DNA from 2 places in the Pantoea sp. C2G6 genome. Region 1 is predicted to be linked to the other one. Evidence: predicted binding sites of a transcription regulator. Region 1 holds the regulator's gene; the other holds the start of a gene.
The links. Region 1 encodes sigma-54, which starts transcription at its own class of promoters, with help from an activator protein. Its sites were predicted from a motif close to GTTGGCACANNTTTCGCTNT; they were not measured.
Positions count from the first base shown of each region.

Region 1 (4,125 bases):
AGCGGTTAATCCTCATCGAAACCCGCTTCGAATAGCTCAATTACCGCAGCCAGCGCCGGGATCTCTTCTGGTCCGCTGGCTTCGATTTCGATATGCCCGCCTTTCGCCGAATCGAGCATCAGCAGCGCAATCACGCTGCTGGCCTCAGCTTCCGTCCCGGCTTCGTTACGCAGCAGCACTTCAGCATCAAAGCTCTGCACCAGCTCAAAGAGTTTCATCGCGGGCCGCGCATGCATGCCCAGCTTGTTTTTGATTTCAACGGTTTGTTTGACGGTCATGATTTGCGCTTTTCCAGCGTACGATGGCGGGACTGTACATTCTTACCGCGCGAGCGGAAGTAATCCGCCAGCTGTTCTGCGATATAGACCGAGCGGTGTTTACCGCCGGTGCAGCCGATAGCCACGGTAAGATAGCTGCGGTTATTGGTTTCCAGCATCGGCAGCCAGAGTTCAAGATAGCTGCGCGTCTGGTAGATAAAATTATGCACTTCCGTGTGGCGGTCCAGAAACGCCGCCACCGGGCGGTCGAGGCCGGTCATCGGACGCAGCTTGGGGTCCCAGTGCGGGTTAGGCAGAAAGCGCACGTCGAACACATAGTCGGCGTCGATAGGGATGCCGTGCTTAAAGCCGAACGACTCAAACACCATGGTCAGCTCACGCTCACGCTTGCCCAGCAGACGGGTCCGCAGCATTTCGGCCAGCTCATGTACCGACATCTCCGAGGTATCGATGATCAGATCGGCGCGTGAACGCAGCGGTTCCAGCAGGTCGCTCTCTTCATCAATGGCGCTCTCCAGCGATAAATTTTTACTGGAAAGCGGGTGCAGACGGCGTGTATCGCTGTAGCGGCGGATCAACGTGTTGCGATCGGCGTCGAGAAACAGCAGCTGAGGTGAAAATGAGTCGGGCAGGTTATTCAGCGCGGTTTCAAACACTTCCGGGGATTCAGGCATATTACGCACGTCGATACTGACGGCCGCCGAAATATTGCGCTCCGCCAGCGAATTCGCCAGCTCCGGCAACAGCACCACCGGCAGGTTATCGACGCAGTAGAATCCCATATCTTCCAGCGCGCGAAGCGCCACTGACTTTCCCGAGCCTGAACGACCGCTAACGATCATCAGCACCATGACCTCTTCTCCCGTTTTAAAACCGACACCCGGCCGGTAAAGACGTGTTACTGCTCTGACTGCTCTTCTGTAATAATGGCATAAAGCTCTTCACTGCTCTGCGCCGCACGCAGACGACGGCAGACCGTTTTATCCGCCAGCCGTTTCGCCACCAGTGAAAGGGTATGCAGGTGAGTTTTGCACTGGTCAGCCGGCACCAGTAAAGCAAACAGCAGATCGACCGGCTGATTATCGACGGCATCAAAGGCAATCGGCTGCTCCAGGCTGATAAACACCCCCACAGCGCGCAGCGTATCCTCTTCCAGTTTGCCGTGCGGGATGGCGATCCCGCTGCCAATGCCGGTACTGCCCATGCGCTCACGGGTCAGGATCGCTTCGAAAAGCGTCTGGTGCGGCAGGTTGAGCTGCTTCGCGGCCAGTTCGCTGATGATTTCCAGCGCGCGTTTTTTGCTCTGGCAGTGGACGCCGCTGCGGGTGCAGTCAGGCGAAAGCACTGTGCTCAATTCCAGTGTGAGATCGTTGTTCATTTTCGTTTCACTTGCGAGTTCACCGGGCCATTCACCGCCAGCGCCGCCTGATGCTCAGGAGAGGCGACGCTTGCTCAGATGACAAAACGGGGCGGATCATCCGCCCCATCCTGTCGGCTCTGCGCGCGCCAGGCGCGCGTAGCTGCGTGAAGGTTAGTGTTTTTTCAGTTTATCTTTGTGTTTGGTCAGCTGACGGGAGAGCTTATCGATCAGCCCATCAATTGCCGCATACATATCTTCCGCTTCCGACGTGGCGTGCAGCTCGCCGCCGTTGATGTGCAGCGTCGCATCGGCCACCTGCGTGACCTTCTCGACCTTCAGGACAATATAGACCTGATTGATATGTTCAAAATAGTGTTCCAGTTTGGCAAATTTACCGCTGACGAAATCGCGCAGAGGTGCGGTGATTTCAACATTTTGCCCGGTGAGGTTCAGCTGCATAGGTCTTCCTTCTCATTTCTGTCAAACCAGCTGTTTACGCTGGTTCGATGGCGGGATGGATAAAGACTCGCGGTATTTGGCGACGGTACGACGGGCCACCATGATCCCCTGATCAGATAACATGGAGGTCAGTTTACTGTCGCTCAAGGGTTTGGCTGGATTTTCCGCCGATATTAATTTCTTCACCAGGGCACGAATCGCGGTAGAGGAGGCTTCACCGCCGCCTTCCGTATTGACGTGACTGGAGAAAAAATATTTCAGTTCAAAGATGCCACGCGGGCTGTGCAGATATTTCTGCGTGGTGACGCGGGAGATGGTCGACTCATGCATCTCAACCGCCTGAGCAATATCCGCCAGCACCATCGGCCGCATAAACTCTTCGCCCTGCTCGAAAAAGGCCTGCTGCTGCTCAACGATACAGCGTGTCACCTTCAGCAGCGTATCGTTGCGGCTCTCCAGACTTTTGATCAGCCAGCGCGCCTCCTGCAAATTGCTGCGAATAAACTGACTGTCGCTGTCGTTGCGTGTCGCGCCGCTCATCGCCGCATAGTGCTGGTTGATCTTCAGGCGTGGCAGACTGTCGGCGTTGAGTTCCACCGTCCAGCGGCTGCCAACTTTACGCACCAGCACATCGGGGATCACATATTCCGGTTCGCCGGTGTTGATCGACTGACCAGGACGCGGGTCCAGCGACTGAATCAGCAGCATCGCCTCTTTCAGCACCTCTTCTTTAAGGCGCGTCACCCGCATCAGACTGCGGAAATCGTGGTTCGCCAGCAGGTCGAGATGCTCGCTGACAATTAAGCGCGCTTCCGCCAGCATCGGCGTTTCCGGGGCATATTGCGACAGCTGAACCAGCAGACAGTCACGCAGATCGCGGGCACCCACCCCAATCGGATCAAACCGCTGGATGCGCTTCAGCACCGCTTCAACTTCATCCACTTCCAGCTCGTCGTCGCCGATACTGTCGAGGATCTCATCAAGCGAAACGGTGAGATACCCGGTATCGTCGATCGCATCGACGATTGAGGTGGCAATGGCGCGATCGGTGTCGCTAAAGGGTGTCAGTCCCACCTGCCACATCAGATAGTCCTGCAATGACTGGGTGGTTTCGCCCTGATAAACCGGTAACTCATCATCCTGATAATCGGTGCCGGTGCCGGAAGGCGTGCCCGCGGTGTAAATCTCATCCCAGGTGGCGTCCAGCGGCAATTCGTCGGGCATCTCTTTCTGCTCAAGCGCTTCGCGGGTATCCAGCGCCTCAGCTTCCGGCGACTCCCGTGAATCGATCTCATCATGCAGATCGGTCTGCTCAAGCAGCGGATTACTTTCCAGTGCAAGCTGTAGCTCTTGCTGCAATTCAAGCGTAGAGAGTTGCAGCAGACGAATCGCCTGCTGCAACTGCGGTGTCATTGCCAGCTGTTGGCTGAACCTGAGTTGTAAACCTTGCTTCATAGACAGGATGGTAGTTCCCAGGTAAACATCGGTATTAGCGCTACCTTATCAGAGTCTGAACTCTTCACCCAAATAAACCCGTTTAACCTGCTCATCCGCAAGAATTTCATTGGGTGTGCCATGGGCAATCAGGTGACCCTGACTGACGATATAGGCGCGTTCACACACCGCTAAGGTTTCACGCACGTTGTGATCGGTGATTAACACCCCAAGACCGCTGTCACGCAGGTGCTCGATGATCTTCTTGATGTCGATAACCGAGATCGGGTCGACACCGGCGAAGGGCTCATCCAGCAGAATAAATTTAGGATTGGCGGCCAGCGCGCGCGCAATCTCAACACGGCGGCGCTCACCGCCAGAGAGGGCCTGGCCCATGCTGTCGCGCAGGTGCTCGATGTGAAACTCCTCCATCAGCTCTCTGGCACGATCCTGACGCTGCTCTTCGGTGAGGTCGTCACGGATCTGCAATACCGCCATCAGGTTATCGTAGACGCTCAGGCGACGGAAAATCGACGCCTCCTGCGGCAGATAGCCAATGCCGCGACGCGCACGCGCATGCAGCGGCAGGATACT
Region 1 is NZ_JBGMNJ010000008.1:42,276-46,400, forward strand. Features, by position in the region: gene mtgA (monofunctional biosynthetic peptidoglycan transglycosylase) at 1-2, shown strand, start outside; gene npr (PTS phosphocarrier protein NPr) at 6-278, opposite strand; gene rapZ (RNase adapter RapZ) at 275-1,129, opposite strand; gene ptsN (PTS IIA-like nitrogen regulatory protein PtsN) at 1,177-1,656, opposite strand; gene hpf (ribosome hibernation promoting factor) at 1,810-2,097, opposite strand; gene rpoN (RNA polymerase factor sigma-54) at 2,119-3,552, opposite strand; gene lptB (LPS export ABC transporter ATP-binding protein) at 3,601-4,125, opposite strand, start outside.

Region 2 (4,125 bases), on a different contig from region 1:
CATAACTACCCCACTGAACACATGCCAGAGTTTCATTGATGTCGTCTCCATTTGATCAAAATGATTGTCGGCAGCGAATCCTGCGTACAGCGCTTCACTCGCCGTATGTCCTTAATGTTGGCACAAAAACGAAATTTTGCCTGGCACGGATGATGCGGAAAGTCTGATTGACGTTAACTGGTCGGATCTTTCACACTGAGCGGTGTCACTATCTTGAGGAACGCGCCATGAGTCAGGCACTGCAAAATCTGCTGAATTTATTGAATCTGGAAAAACTGGAAGAGGGTTTATACCGTGGTCAAAGCGAAGATCTGGGCCTGCGCCAGGTGTTTGGCGGCCAGGTGGTGGGTCAGGCGCTCTATGCGGCCAAGCAGACGGTGCCAGCCGATCGCACTATTCACTCCTTTCACAGCTACTTCCTGCGGCCAGGGGATAGTCAGAAAGCGATCATTTATGATGTGGAAACCCTGCGCGACGGCAAAAGTTTCAGTGCGCGCCGGGTCAGCGCGATTCAGAACGGTCAGCCAATTTTCTATATGACCGCCTCGTTTCAGTCGCCGGAGAGCGGATTTGAACATCAGAACCCGATGCCGCAGGTCTCCGGGCCTGAAAAGCTGATCTCGGAACAGGCGATGGCGCAGAAGATGGCGCACCTGCTGCCTGAAAAGTTACGCGAGAAGTTTATTGCTGAGCGCCCGCTGGAGATCCGGCCGGTGCAGATCCACAATCCGCTCAAAGGCCACGTGGATAAACCTGAGCGCCAGGTCTGGATCCGCGCCACAGGCCCGTTACCCGACGACTTACGCATCCATCAATACCTGCTCGGCTACGCCTCCGATCTCAATTTCCTGCCGGTGGCGCTGCAACCGCACGGCAAAGGCTTTTTAGAAGCGGATATGCAGGTCGCCACCATCGATCACTCGATGTGGTTCCACCGGCCGTTCGACTTCAGCCAGTGGCTGCTCTACAGCGTGGTGAGTACGTCGGCATCGGGCGCGCGGGGATTTGTCCGGGGTGAGTTTTATACTCAGCAGGGTGTGCTGGTCGCCTCGACGGTGCAGGAAGGGGTGATGCGTCAGCGCAGCGAATAAAAAAAGGGGCGATAGCTCGCCCCGATTCATCCTGTCACTGTCGCAGATTACTGGTTGTAAGCGTTCTCGCCGTGGCTGTTGACGTCCAGACCTTCACGCTCATGCTCTTCCGGCACCCGCAGGCCGACAATCAGATCGGCCAGCTTGAAGCCGATAAAGGCGACCACGCCTGACCAGACGATGGTGAGGCCGACGCTGAACAGCTGCACCCACACCTGATGGCCCATGGTGACGCCCTCTGCGTAGCCCACGCCGCCCAGTGAAGAGGAGGCAAAGACGCCGGTCAGGATACAGCCGACGATGCCGCACACGCCATGCACGCCGAAGACATCACAGGGATCGTCCACGCGCAGCCATTTTTTCAGCGTCGTGACGCCCCACAGCCCTGCCAGACCGCCAACCAGACCAATGATTAACGCCCCGCCGACACCGACATAACCACAGGCTGGGGTAATCGCCACCAGACCAGCAATGAAACCGGAACAGGCACCCAGCAGCGAAGGTTTGCCGCGCACCGCCCATTCACCGAAGGTCCATGAGAGTACCGCGCCAGCGGTCGCCACCACGGTGTTGAGGAAAGCCAGCGCCGCGATTTCGTTCGCCGCAGAGGCGGAACCGGCGTTGAAACCAAACCAGCCGACATAGAGAATCGCCGTCCCGGTAAAGACCATCGGCAGGTTGTGCGGTTTAAACGCTTCTTTGCCGAAGCCTGCACGTTTGCCCACCAGGTAAGCGCCAACCAGACCGGCCACCGCGGCGTTAATGTGCACCACAGTACCGCCAGCAAAGTCCAGCGCGCCATCCTGTGCCAGGAAACCGCCCGCCCAGACCATATGCGCAATCGGCAGGTAAGCCAGCGTCAGCCAGACACCGACAAAAATCAGTACCGCAGAGAAACGGATACGTTCCGCGATAGCGCCGACAATCAGGCCCACCGTGATGCAGGCAAAGGAAGCCTGGAACGCCACATGGATATACTGGTAGAAGCTGCCCATCACCGCGGTCAGCTGAATGTTTTTCAACATCGCCCAGCCAAATCCGCCAAAGAAGGCGTTACCTTCACTGAACGCCAGTGAATAGCCGTAGACCATCCACAGCACGCAGACCAGAGAGAAGGTGACCGCCACCTGAGTGAGCATCGATAATACGTTTTTGCCGCGAATCAAACCGCCGTAAAACAGCGCAATGCCTGGAATTGACATAAACAGCACCAGCGCGGTGCAAATCATCATAAATGCGTTATCAGCCTTGTCCGCAACGGCAGGCGCAGCCATCGCGAGTGAGGGTAACAGCGCCAGGCTGGTGAGGCCGAGCTTAGTGAAAATTTTATTCATTTTATTCCATCCCATCACAGTACTGAGTCTTGATTACAGAGCCGCTTCGTCGGTCTCGCCGGTACGAATACGAATAACGCGCTGTAGTTCAGCCACGAAAATCTTACCGTCGCCAATTTTGCCGGTGTAGGCCGCTTTGCTGATTACATCCACCACTTCATCTAACTGATCGTCCGCGATAGCGATGTCAATTTTGACCTTTGGCAGAAAGTTCACGCTGTACTCCGCACCACGGTAAAGCTCCGCGTGGCCTTTCTGACGGCCGAACCCTTTCACTTCGGAGACGGTCAGCCCCTGAATGCCGATAGAGGACAAGGCTTCACGCACATCCTCCAGCTTGAATGGCTTAATTACGACGGTAACCAGCTTCATTGGATCCCCTCCAGCAAATAACCAGGTCACGTTGACCTGCACGCAGGGATATAAGCAAAGCCTGTGCCAGATATAAAAACCGGCGTTAATCAGTGACTCAGCCGAGGCGCGGCAAGGGAAAAGTCAGGAAGCGTAGAAACGATGGAGAGGGCAGCGAATTGATCGCCGCAGAGGTCTGCACTCCTTTGGTGCTGAAGGCGTCAAAGGAGTGCATCGGGACAGATTAGTCTGATAATGTTGCGCAAAAAAGGTGCAGCTCAGGCCTGGGTGGTTAACGCCGCGCCCATCGCCAGTTCATCGCCCGCCTGCTGCAACTGATACATCTGCCAGTAGCGGCCCTGCATCGCCAGCAGCTGCTGGTGAGTGCCCTGCTCGACAACCCGGCCGCGATGCAGCACCAGGATCTTATCGGCGTCGATGATGGTGGAGAGACGGTGAGCAATCACCACCAGCGTGCTGTGCTGACGCAGGGTGTTGAGCGTCTGCTGGATCGCCTGCTCGGTCCCGGAGTCGATGTTGGCCGTCGCCTCATCGAGGATCAGAATCTGCGGCAGATCAACCAGTACCCGCGCCAGCGCCAGCAGCTGCTTCTGCCCGACCGACAGATTATTGCCCTGCTCACCCAGCCGGGTGTGAATGCCCTCTGGCAGCGCGTGCGCCAGCGGCGCCAGCTGTACCTGCTCCAGTACCGTCCAGACCGCCTCTTCGCTGATGTCGCGCCCCAGCCGGACGTTGGCCAGCAGCGTGTCGGCCAGCACCACCGGGTCCTGCTGCACCATGGCGATGCCACGCCGCAGTACGGCATGACTCAGTTCACTGATCGGACGGTCATCAATGCGAATCTCGCCGCGCGTCACCGGGTAGTAGCCCATCAGCAGGTTAGCCAGGGTACTTTTGCCACTGCCGGTATGGCCGACCAGCGCCACAAATTCGCGCGGCGCGACCTCAAGGTTGATCTCACTCAGCACATCCCGGTTTTCGCGGTAGGCGAAACTCAGGTTATCCAGGGTGATCCGGCCCGACGCCAGCGGCTGCTGATCGTCGCCATACTGCTGCTGTGCGGCATCCATCAGTTCAAAGATGCGTTCACCGGAGACCACCGCCTGCTGCAACATCGACTGCTGAGTCGTCAGCTCAATCAGCGGCTCGTTCAGCCGACCCAGATAGGTAATAAAGGCATAGAGCACTCCGATCTCAAACACGCCCGGCACCGAGAAACTGAACAGGATCAGCAGTCCACACAGCACCATCGCTGAAAACAGGCTCAGCAGCGGGCGCAGCAGAAAGCCGTCCAGCCGCAGCGTCTCCATGCGCGCCAGATAGTGAGA
Region 2 is NZ_JBGMNJ010000006.1:81,935-86,059, forward strand. Features, by position in the region: gene ACCW71_RS10290 (YbaY family lipoprotein) at 1-36, opposite strand, end outside; gene tesB (acyl-CoA thioesterase II) at 228-1,091, shown strand; gene amtB (ammonium transporter AmtB) at 1,139-2,425, opposite strand; gene glnK (P-II family nitrogen regulator) at 2,459-2,797, opposite strand; gene ACCW71_RS10310 (SmdB family multidrug efflux ABC transporter permease/ATP-binding protein) at 3,055-4,125, opposite strand, start outside.
Region 2: the regulator sigma-54 is predicted to act here: its motif matches at 2,849-2,868, upstream of glnK (P-II family nitrogen regulator).